One region of the Paenibacillus sp. FSL H7-0323 genome, then DNA from elsewhere that is predicted to be linked to it. Evidence: a T-box and tRNA genes for the amino acid it is inferred to sense, from the RefSeq annotation. Region 1 holds a T-box; the other holds one or more tRNA genes.
What was found. The T-box of region 1 lies ahead of MHH89_RS16405 (arginine--tRNA ligase). A T-box ahead of a tRNA ligase gene usually reads a tRNA of that ligase, here a tRNA-Arg.
Positions count from the first base shown of each region.

Region 2: it has a tRNA-Arg gene. The T-box ahead of MHH89_RS16405 (arginine--tRNA ligase) is inferred to sense a tRNA for this amino acid. The anticodon was not compared.

Region 1 covers NZ_JBBODB010000001.1:3,588,790-3,594,937, forward strand. The annotation lists gene MHH89_RS16390 (exosporium glycoprotein BclB-related protein) at 1-1,358, opposite strand, end outside; gene MHH89_RS16395 (collagen-like protein) at 1,786-4,071, opposite strand; gene MHH89_RS16400 (hypothetical protein) at 4,117-4,476, opposite strand; T-box leader at 4,726-4,944, shown strand; gene MHH89_RS16405 (arginine--tRNA ligase) at 4,985-6,148, shown strand, end outside.
Region 2 covers NZ_JBBODB010000001.1:5,065,704-5,071,851, reverse strand. The annotation lists gene tpiA (triose-phosphate isomerase) at 1-210, opposite strand, end outside; gene MHH89_RS22970 (phosphoglycerate kinase) at 237-1,418, opposite strand; gene gap (type I glyceraldehyde-3-phosphate dehydrogenase) at 1,535-2,545, opposite strand; gene MHH89_RS22960 (sugar-binding transcriptional regulator) at 2,659-3,711, opposite strand; tRNA gene MHH89_RS22955 (tRNA-Arg) at 3,980-4,054, shown strand; gene clpP (ATP-dependent Clp endopeptidase proteolytic subunit ClpP) at 4,248-4,844, shown strand; gene MHH89_RS22945 (GDSL-type esterase/lipase family protein) at 4,934-5,572, opposite strand; gene MHH89_RS22940 (PdaC/SigV domain-containing protein) at 5,684-6,148, opposite strand, start outside.

The DNA of each region.
Region 1 (6,148 bases):
GTGAAGGTATTGTTAGGTGTAGTAGATCTGTATAATTGAGCCGTGATTGTTACCGTAGACCCCACTAAACTAACGGAAGCTGTCGCACTAAAATAGGCTGCCATAGACGTAAGCGTTCCAGTTCTAGGAACCGAGAACGCAAAGTTCAGCAAGGTTCCAGCCGCTCCGGTGAGATCTATAGTACCGCCTGTAATACTGATATTGGTTGCACTGCTACCAAAACCAACTGCACTTGAAGTATTCAAAAGCCCCCCTAATACAGTGGTCATTGCTACTGGAAGACCAGAAGAATATGGAATAATTGCACCTGAACCAGTAGCACCTGTTGCTCCAGTTACACCAGCAGTTCCTGTTGCTCCAGTTACACCAGCAGTTCCTGTCGCTCCCGTTGCTCCAGCAATTCCTGTTGCTCCCGTTGCTCCTGCAGTTCCTGTTGCTCCCGTTGCTCCAGCAGTTCCTGTTGCTCCCGTTACGCCAGCAGTTCCTGTCGCTCCCGTTGCTCCAGCAGTTCCTGTCGCTCCCGTTGCTCCAGCAGTTCCTGTCGCTCCCGTGGCTCCAGCAGTTCCTGTCGCTCCCGTTACACCAGCAGTTCCTGTCGCTCCCGTTGCTCCAGCAGTTCCCGTTGCTCCCGTTACGCCAGCAGTTCCTGTCGCTCCCGTTGCTCCAGCAGTTCCTGTCGCTCCCGTTACACCAGCAGTTCCTGTCGCTCCCGTGGCTCCAGCAGTTCCTGTTGCTCCGGTTACGCCAGCACCTGTCGCTCCCGTTGCTCCAGTGCTTCCTGTTGCTCCCGTTGCTCCGACGCTTCCTGTCGCTCCAGTAGCTCCAGCACCTGTGGCTCCAGTTTCGCCAGTACTTCCTGTCGCCCCCGTTGCCCCTGCACTTCCTGTCGCTCCCGTTGCTCCAGCACTTCCTGTCGCTCCCGTTGCTCCAGCAGTTCCTGTCGCTCCCGTTGCACCAACGCTTCCTGTAGCTCCTGTAGCTCCAGTAGCACCTGTAATTCCTATATTTTCTCCATATAATTCAGAGTAGACAAGGCGATGAGCAGTCACTAATTGACCTGTGCTACTCTTCCCCCAAACTGAAATTTGAATGGGATCATCAATCGTAATAGGTGTTGTGAATAGAAATTCAAATGAATCAAAGTTTGCATAATAATCCCTATTAACCACTTGATTAGGAGCTAAATTAACCTGTTCACTTACATATAAAGTTCTTGTCCCATTCATATAATAGCCTTCGACTTGAACCGTTGACGGAGTATCATCACTCTGATTGACAATTTTAAGAGTAACAAGCTGAGTAGGTCTTACACCGCCTACCAGATTATTTTCTATGGGACCAGTAGATAGTTGACTCAATTTTCAACACCTCATTTTTCATGAAATTATAATACTCGTATTATTTGAATTTCGAAAATCAACTCACCTGAACAAAACTATCCTCAAGAGTTACGTATAAACTAGGGTTTTATCTATAATCATTCCTCCCCCTGCTCTAAGTTGATAATCTATGAGCCTACAAATCAGTTCATATTTTTTGGCTCTTTATAGTATTATTCTTATTTTGAATTAAGGTGTGGACATCCATTTAAAAACTACTATTACACATATTTGATTTATTAAAATAAGCTAAAAATCTGTAATGGTTTAATAGAATAAGAATCTAATAAGCAACGTTCCAGTCGACTTATAACATATGCCAACAAAACAGAGGGTAACCCGAGAGCCACACTAACGGCTACCGAATTACCCCTGTTATAAACACTGAACTTGAAGATAAATAAGCTTAAGTTAATTCATGAACAGACCAGACGATACCTGCTGAGTTCGCTCCACCCAAATTCAAAGGAACCGTCAAACCATTTGCCACATAGAACAAGCCAATCACATCACCTGCGGTTAATGCAAATTCTCCAGCTAGCGTCACAGTACCACTTCCCAAAATTGCTCTCAAATCTAATATTAGCGCTACATTCACATCAAGTACTGGGAACAACCCACTTACCAGATTTGTTGCAGTAGGAGAAGTTCTCTGAACTACGAAAGCCGGATTAACTCCAGCACCAAGACTGATAGAAAGTGAGGCAGTTGTGGAATAATTGATAGTCGCTTCAATCGAATATCTACCAGTTGTCGGAATGGTATAATTTCCCCCAACTTCGTCGAAAGACGGGCTATCATAAAAAGGTGTTGTCACAGTCCAGCCAGTTAATTGTGTAGATGTGGAAATTGCCAATGAGGGTTTGAAAGCAGAAAACCCTTCTTGTTGAATATTCGGACCTGTTGCTCCAGTTACTCCGGTAGCTCCTGTTGCTCCGGTTACACCAGCTATTCCAGTCGCTCCTGTTACTCCAGCTACTCCTGTTGCTCCTGCTACTCCAGTCGCTCCGGTCACTCCAGCTTCACCCGTTGCTCCGGTTACACCAGCTACTCCTGTTGCTCCAGTTGCTCCTGCTACTCCAGTCGCTCCGGTTACTCCTGTTTCACCCGTTGCTCCGGTTACACCAGCTACTCCTGTTGCTCCTGTTGCTCCAGTTGCTCCTGCTACTCCAGTCGCTCCGGTCACTCCTGTTTCACCCGTTGCTCCGTCTACTCCCGTTGCTCCCGTAGCACCAGTCGCACCAGTCTCTCCTGCTCCAGTTGCTCCAGTTGCACCAGTCGCCCCAGTTACTCCGTCTGCTCCTGTCGCCCCTGTTGCCCCTGTCTCTCCTGCTCCGGTCGCTCCTGTAGCACCCGTTGCTCCGTCTGCTCCCGTTGCTCCAGTTGCACCTGTAGCTCCATCGGCTCCTGTCGCCCCAGTCTCTCCTGCTCCGGTCGCTCCGGTAGCACCCGTTGCTCCGTCAGCTCCCGTTGCACCTGTAGCTCCATCTGCTCCTGTTGCCCCAGTCTCTCCTGCTCCGGTCACTCCTGTTGCACCCGTTGCTCCATCGGCTCCCGTTGCACCAGTCGCACCAGTCACTCCATCTGCTCCGGTCGCCCCTGTCTCTCCTGCTCCGGTCGCTCCGGTAGCACCCGTTGCTCCGTCAGCTCCCGTTGCACCAGTCGCACCAGTCACTCCATCTGCTCCGGTCGCTCCCGTTGCTCCTGTTGCTCCATCCGCTCCGGTTGCACCAGTCGCCCCAGTTACTCCGTCTGCTCCTGTCGCCCCTGTTGCCCCTGTCTCTCCTGCTCCGGTCGCTCCTGTTGCACCCGTTGCTCCATCCGCTCCAGTTGCACCAGTCGCGCCAGTTGCTCCATCGGCTCCTGTAGCTCCAGTCTCTCCTGCTCCGGTCGCTCCTGTTGCACCCGTTGCTCCGTCAGCTCCCGTTGCACCAGTCGCCCCAGTTACTCCATCTGCTCCTGTTGCCCCAGTCTCTCCTGCTCCGGTCGCTCCTGTTGCACCCGTTGCTCCGTCTGCTCCCGTTGCACCAGTCGCACCATCTGCCCCTGTTGTACCTGTCGCCCCAGTCTCTCCTGCTCCGGTAGCACCCGTTACTCCATCCGCTCCGGTTGCACCAGTTGCACCTGTAGCTCCATCGGCACCTGTTGCCCCAGTCTCTCCTGCTCCGGTCGCTCCAGTTGCTCCGTCTGCTCCCGTTGCACCAGTCGCCCCAGTCACTCCATCTGCCCCTGTTGCACCTGTCGCCCCAGTCTCTCCTGCTCCGGTAGCACCCGTTGCTCCATCGGCTCCGGTCGCTCCCGTTGCACCAGTCGCTCCGGTCGCGCCAGTTATTCCTTGCGTTACACCAAGCAATTCTGCATGTACAAGTCGATGGGCAGTCACAATCTGGCCAACGCTATTTTTTCCCCATACTGAGATTTGAATCGGATCATCTACCAGACTTGTAGTTGTAAAAATAAATTCAAACGCATCAAAATCGGCATAATAATCACGTGTTATAACTTCATTAGGTGCTACATTTATCAGCTCGCTGACATATAAAGTTCTTGTCCCATCCATATAGTATCCTTGAACAAGAGCCATTGATGAATCAATGTCACTTCGGTTATCAATTTTGACAGTAACATGCTGAGTAGGTCTTACACCCCCTACCATACTATTGTCTATCGGTCCGGTAGATAAATAACTCAATTTCTCATCACTCCTTTAACGTTAACTGTGTCACAAAAATAATTATTAAATTAATACTGCCTGCTTCTCCCACGCAACTATGCGATGAGGATCTACCAATGCCCCCGAGTTCTGTTTTCCCCAGACTGAAATCCCAACCTCTGCTTCAACTGCTTCTACTGTTGTAAACACAAATTCAAATGCGTCCAAGTCGGCAAAATAGTTCTTAGTTAAAACTTGATTAGGTGCTAGATTTACTGTTTCATTCACATACATCGTTCTTGATCCGTTAAGAAGGAAACCTTGAATAACTAGATTATAAGGATTAAGAGAATCCCGATTAACTACTTTTACGGTTACCAGTTGCGACGGTCTGACCCCTAGGATTGGGCTGTTATCTATAGGTCCAGTAGAAAAGATAGCCATGTTTTATTCACTCCTCCCTTCCACTACAAATTGAAAGATTAGTGGCTCCGTATAGTAATATTCCTTGGCTTGAGTTAGCGTGTGGACTGTTGTGCAAAGGAACAGCTGGTCCTATAACAAGACAGCCTTCTTTTTCCAAATTTATAATCTACTAATCTGATAAGCTAACAACAAAGAGCAACCAAGATTGTTAAGAAGCTAACCACTATTGCTTTTTATGAAATATTAGGTATACTGGTAAAAATTAATTAAGCATCGATGAGCGGGAGAGTAGTTAACGAGATCTAGTCCTCAGCGAGCCGGGAGAGTGTAAGCCGGTACAGATCCCTTTAATGAAGCGCACCCGTGAGATGGACTTCTGAACCTTAGTAGGAAGTCCCGGCTGAAGGCCGTTATCCCGTAAGGTGGCTGAACAACTTGTTCAGCAACGAGAGTGGTACCGCGAGCGCTAAAGCCCTCGTCTCTTTTGAGACGAGGGCTTTTTTGTATTTTCAAAGGAGGGTATACCATGTTAAATCAAATCATCAAAGACGGAATCGAGCACAGTGTACAACGTGTATTCAATACCTTAGGAGCTGACTATCCAGAGGACATTGCCATTCTGATCGAACAGCCAGCAAATCTAGAGCATGGTGATTATTCATGCAATATTGCTATGCAGCTAGCCAAAACTCTACGTAAATCCCCAATGGTCATAGCAGAATTAGTGAAAGCAGAGCTTCAATTCCAAGGGCGCTTCGCCGGTCTTTTACAAAAAGTTGAAGTCGCTGCTCCCGGATTTATCAATTTGTATATGAATTGGCAAAGCTGGGCTGAACATTCCTTTGAACTGCCTGCCAGCACTGGGGAAAAAGTCATCATCGAGCACACTTCTATCAACCCCAACAAAGCCGCCCACGTAGGTCATCTAAGAAACGCCTGTATCGGCGATACTCTAGTCAGAATTATGAAAAGAACTGGGTATAACGTAGAGGTCCATAACTACATTGATGATCTCGGCAATCAGCTGGCGGATACAGTTGTTGGATTATTAAATATATCTTTAGAAGGGGAACACCAACGTTTCGGTGATTTTTGCTGGGATCTTTATGCCAAAGTGAACAAAGAATATGCGCTGAACCCTGAGATGACACATAAGCGCACAGATATACTGCACTCCCTTGAACAAGGGGGCGGTAACGAAGCCTGGCTGGGCAACCTTGTAGCTGAACGCATCGTTAGAGAGCATGTAGAGGAAATGAAACATTTTGGAATTTATTATGATTTGCTGGTATGGGAGAGCAGTATTTTAAAAGAGGGATTTTGGGTAGCCGCAGCTGAGCTACTGAAGCAGACAGCCGTTTTTGTACAAGAGACTGAAGGTAAACTCGCAGGCTGCTGGGTGCTAAAGCAAGGAACAGAGGCTAACATTGGAGCGGATTCAGAGGAGCATCAGCTCGATAAGGTGCTGGTGCGTTCGAATGGGATTTTAACGTATACAGCCAAAGATATTGCCTATCATCTCTGGAAATTTGGTCTTTTGACCAAAGATTTCTCCTATAGCGAATTCTCGTCCGGTTTATGGACAACTGGATTAACTGGAACCCAAGAATCTTATGGGCAGGCGGACAGAGTCATCAATGTGATCGATTACAGACAGGAATATCCACAACAGATGGTTAAGCAAGCCTTA
Region 2 (6,148 bases), 1.5 Mb from region 1:
GTTATCTTCAAAGTGTAGGTTTTGTGCACCAATCTTGATGTCAGTACCTTTTGCAGCTGCTACGAGTGCAGGCAGGTTAGTAAATGGAGCGCAGATTACAGTCTCAACGCCTTCTACTTCTGCTTTGCCTTTAATTTCAGCAATAAAGCTTTCTGCTTCAGGAACTGTTTTGAACATTTTCCAGTTACCTGCAATAATAGGTGTTCTCATGACTTATGTTGCCTCCTTCTTAGGTCTTACTTATCGTTCAGTGCTTCTACGCCAGGAAGCGCCTTGCCTTCCATGAACTCAAGGGATGCACCGCCACCAGTGGAGATATGATCCATTTGATCAGCCAGGTGGAATTTCTCTGCTGCTGCTGCGGAATCTCCGCCACCAATAACAGTGTAACCTTCAGTAGTTGCACAAGCTTTTGCTACTGCAAGTGTACCTTCAGCGAATTTATCGATTTCGAATACGCCCATAGGTCCATTCCAGACAACCAGCTTGGAGTTCTTGATAATATCGGCATAAAGTTCACGAGTCTTAGGTCCGATATCAAGTCCTTCCCAACCTTCTGGGATTTCATTGTAATCAACGATCTTAGTGTTAGCGTCAGCACCAAATTTATCAGCAACAACAACATCAACAGGAAGCATGAAGTTTTTACCAAGTGCTTTTGCTTTTTCGATGAATCCAAGAGCAACGTCAAGTTTGTCGTTGTCTACTAGTGATTTACCGATTTCAAAGCCTTGTGCTTTAGTGAATGTATAAGACAATCCACCGCCGATCAGGACGTTATCAGCCAAAGACAACAAGTTATCAATAACATCAATCTTGTCTTTAACTTTCGAACCACCGATGATCGCAGTGAAAGGACGTTCTGGGTTAGAAAGAGCTTTACCAAGAACGGACAATTCTTTCTCCATCAAAAGACCGGATACAGCTGGTAAGAAATGAGCGATACCTTCTGTCGATGCATGTGCACGGTGAGCCGCACCAAACGCATCATTAACAAACAAATCAGCCAATTCAGCGAATTGTTTAGCCAGTTCAGGATCGTTTTTCTCTTCACCTGGGTAGAAGCGAACATTCTCAAGTACAAGTACGTCGCCTTCGCCTAGCTCAGCGATTTTTGCTTTTACAGCTTCGCCAATTGCTTCGTCAGCTTTAGCTACTGGTTTGCCAAGGAGCTCGGACAGACGTTCAGCAGCAGTAGTCAAACGCATGGAATCTACGAATTCGCCTTTAGGACGACCCATATGACTCGCAAGAATGATCTTTGCACCGTTCTCGATCAAATATTTAATGGTTGGAAGTGTTTCGCGAATACGAGTATCATCAGTAATTTTACCGTCTTCTACAGGTACGTTGAAATCCACGCGTACAAATACGCGCTTACCCTTTACTTCTACATCACGGACGCTTTTTTTGTTCATGATTAATTCCTCCACACCCAAAATTGTTTCTAGCAGGAAACAAGAAATACATTTAGAAAGAGCGGAAACAAGGAATTTCTGTTTCCGCTCTATAGATGTTGCTTATATCAAGTCAATTACTTAGCGATTTTAGCGAATTTCTCCAAAGTACGAACCAATTGTGCAGTGTAGGACATTTCATTGTCATACCAAGCAACAGTTTTAACCAGTTGTTTGTCGCCAACAGTCAATACTTTAGTTTGTGTAGCATCGAACAGGGATCCGAAAGTCATACCTTTGATGTCGGAAGATACGATTTCATCTTCAGTGTAACCATAAGTGTCTGGATCGGAAGCTGCTTTCATTGCTGCGTTGATTTCTTCAACAGTAACGCTCTTATCAAGAACAGTTACAAGTTCAGTCAGGGAACCAGTTGCAACTGGAACACGTTGAGCTGCACCATCCAATTTACCTTTAAGTTCTGGAATAACCAGACCGATTGCTTTAGCAGCACCAGTAGTGTTAGGAATGATGTTCTCAGCTGCTGCACGAGCGCGTCTGAAGTCACCTTTAGCATGTGGAGCATCCAAAGTGTTTTGGTCGCCAGTGTAAGCATGAATTGTAGTCATCAAGCCTTCAACGATACCGAACTTGTCGTTCAGTACTTTTGCCATTGGAGCTAGGCAGTTAGTTGTGCAAGATGCGCCGGAAATAACAGTCTCAGTACCATCAAGAATGTCATCGTTAACGTTGTAAACGACAGTTTTCATGTCGCCAGTAGCTGGAGCGGAGATAACTACTTTCTTAGCTCCACCTTTCAAGTGTTTTTCAGCTGCTTCTTTAGTTGTGAAGAAACCTGTGCACTCAAGTACGATATCAACGCCTAGGTCGCCCCATGGCAATTCTTCAGGGTTGCGGTTAGCAAGAACCTTAACTTCTTTACCATTGACTTTGAAGAAGCCATCATGCACTTCAACATCACCTTGGAATTTACCTTGAGTTGTATCATATTTAAGCAAATGAGCAAGCATCTTAGCGTCAGTCAAGTCGTTGATTGCTACCACTTCGATACCTTCTACATTTTGAATACGGCGGAAAGCAAGGCGTCCAATACGTCCAAAACCGTTAATTCCAACTTTTACACTCATTGAATAGTTCCTCCTAGAATTCGTTTTATTTATTCAAAACAGACGGTGAGGTCTGTCATGACAACAATGTTAAGTATGATGCAAGAAGTATGTTATTGCCTGCAATCTAAAAACTACGAAGATAGCTGTAGTTGATTGTCAATTTCCTTGCCTATTTCTACTGCAGCAGCCTCGTCCGTGACGAGAATATTCTCCTGCCCGAAACGCAGCATGGCATGAATGGCTTTGGCCTTGGGTTTGCCTCCTGCAATACCGATGACTTTCTCTGTCCGGATAATATCTTCTAGACGTAGACCCATCGTAAGCATGGTATGGACAACCTGACCCTCTTCATTGAAATAATAGCCAAAAGATTCGGCCACTGCCCCTTCACCCTGGATTTCCGAGACTGTAGCCTCGTCCAGTTTGCGGCGGCGGGTCATTTCAATGGCATCCCCAATCCCATGTACAATAATACGCGAACTACGGATGGTTTGTACAATCTCTCCAATATTAGAGTCAAGTGCCAGCGATTGGTATGCATCCCCGCTAAGCAAATCAGGGACATGCAACAACCGGTAGTTGGCTCCAACCCGCTTTGCCATGGTTGAGGCAATCGTGTTGGCTTGAATCTCCATACTCTCTCCTAATCCTCCACGCGCCGGAACAAACCAAGCGTTCTTATAGGAAAGGGACAACGGCGGTGCCAGTTGATCAGCCATATCGGCAAGCGTCGATCCACCTGTGACGGCAACTGTATCATCTGCGCGAAGTATACTCAGCAGCGCTTTCGCACCCGCTCGGCCAAGCTCTCGTTTGGTGAACGGCGATGACTCACAATCACCCGGTACTACAATAACTTTATCCAGACCATACGTTGCTCGAATTTTCTCTTCCAGCTCATCCAGACCAAATAGGCTCTTAACAACCGGCTCTAGCAAATCAAGCAGTCTACGTCCAGCAGCGCTAATGCGCATGCCAACACTCTCGATCTCAATAAGCCCTTGCGATTTCAGAAGATCCGTCTCGGCACGCAGTACCCGCTCAGTCATATCTAGCGAAGCGGCTAGCGTTCTGCGCCCAATAATATCGGACAGCATGATCTGATGAAGAATCGTGTACCGTCTCTTAAGGGTTTCCATGAGATCAGGCAGAAGCTGCTTTTGGATATCTAATAAATTACGCATACTTTCACTCCTGCAACTTCGTCTTCCTCTATTCCCTTGTTCATGGTCTCAAAACGTCCCGGGTAAACTTTTTAAGTCCCACCCATATTCTAACCAAATATTGCTCGAAGCGCAAGTCTTCCGAGAGTAGAATTCTCAAGCGCTTGTCTTCTTATACATTAATAAGGTCAGAAAAAGATATAGCGCCCGATGCCTGTCCCTAGAGCGCTTGTCCAGTATTAATATTACATTGCAATTGTGTAAAAATTGTATTATAATCATTTTTGTTGCGCCCGTGGTCCAATGGATATGACGTAGGCCTCCGAAGCCTGAGATCCAAGTTCGATTCTTGGCGGGCGCGCCATTAATTTCATTTTTGCACATAATTTAGTAGTGCCTATACTACTACTTAACCAAAGAGCCGCTTGTCGGCTCTTTTTTTTGAATATAAGTTTGACTTTCTTTGACTTTTTGTTTGAATTTGTTTATCATGTGGGTAATACGGCAAGAGTAAAAATGAATACATTTGAAGAACCAATATCAAGGAGGTTTTCCACGTGAGTTATATTCCTATGGTAGTAGAACAGAGCAACCGCGGCGAGCGCGCTTATGACATCTATTCCCGCCTGCTGAAGGACCGCATCATTTTCCTTGGAACGGAGGTTAATGACGTGGTAGCCAATTCTATCATCGCACAAATGCTGTTCTTGGCTGCCGAAGATCCTGACAAGGACATTCACCTTTACGTGAATAGCCCAGGCGGTTCCATTACTGCAGGTATGGCTATTTTTGATACAATGCAGTACATTAAACCAGACGTTTCCACCATCTGTGTGGGTATGGCAGCTTCCATGGGAGCTTTCCTGCTAAACGCTGGCGCCAAAGGCAAACGTTTCGCACTGCCTAACAGCGAGATCATGATCCACCAGCCTCTGGGTGGTGCTCAAGGTCAAGCAACGGACATTGAAATCCGTGCCCGCCGCATCCTCAAATTGCGCGATAAGCTGAACCGTATTCTAGCAGAACGTACGGGCCAACCTCTAGAACGTATTGAGAAGGATACAGATCGCGACTACTTCATGACTGCTGCAGACGCGGCTGAATACGGTATCGTAGATAAAGTAATCGAGAAGACATTGCCTAGCGGTGTGTAAGCTATAAAGTAAAAATATAAAGAGGCTGTGCTCTATCCGTTATGGTTAGAGCACAGCCTCTTTATATTTTATAGAAGACCTAAATCCAATTAAGCCAGCCCGCCATAACCTAGCGCATCCAGCTTCTCGGCAATTACGCGATAACCCCGGCCATTCGGATGCAAATGATCAATGGATAACAGCCCTCTCTCATTTCCTGCGAACTCACTGTAAATCGAAGCAAATCCACATACTCGGCTGCTGTACTGTGCTGCGTATTGATTAAACTGCCTGACCCACTCTGTCGCACCAACCACCTGAGGATAGGGGTTATATAATCCCACAATTCTAATGATAAAAGGTCTACGCGTCCTCGCCTTCAATTGTATAAGGATATTCATAATTGCAGAGAAATTTTGTTTGCATTCCTGAAGCGATCTGCGCAGTTCTGCGGATAAGTTGCCTTGCTGTCTTGCTGCTGATTTGGCCGCGTGAATCAAATCATTACCACCGATAGACACAGTGATGATATCGGCTTCTCGAACGGCTTCACGCATCATGGAATTTCCGCGCAGCCTCTGCTCCAGCTCTGAAGTAGTCATTCCGTTCACGCCTAAATTCGTAGAGGCTACAGTAGTCCGCAGTCTCCCTTCTGCCATTCTACGGTACACCGGAACAAAACCGTTACCTGGCAGAGCACCAAATCCAGTCGTCAAGGAATCGCCAATTGCAGTATATTGGTAGCCCATAGCTCTCCCCCGTTCATAAACTAGTTACTCCCTTTAGCATATGAACAAGAGACAACTCTGGTAAGGGGGAGATGTCTTGTGCCGACATTAGCGGAGACGAAGAGTTTCCATTTATTTCATGCCAGCAAACGGGCTACTGCCATCCGGCAAAAGCTCTTTGAAACTAAAAGTATACTCAGGGAAGCCTGCAGCATACGCTGTGTACTCATATAATTGGAAGAACAGAACAACCTTGTCGTCCTTCAGATAGAAATATTTCTCCGTATTCAATCCGTTGAATCCTCCCAAATAACTATCCTCTGCCTTCAGTAGCTTGCTCAGCTTTGCATTCAGCTGTTTTTTGTAGTTTGGATTAGCTCCAAACAGGTCGCCCAACAGTAGACGCTTACCATCCTTAAGCGAGAAGGTGAAGGCTTCACGGTTAGTCATTCCATGGGCGCCGCCCGTATCACTATACTGATGCATCACTATGCTGATCACACCATTCTGATTGTAGGTCACTACATAACCTGAATCATAGGTGTATTTGGGCTCTGCTCCATCTCGATCGGAGATATCCTGTTCTGCACCCGCCGC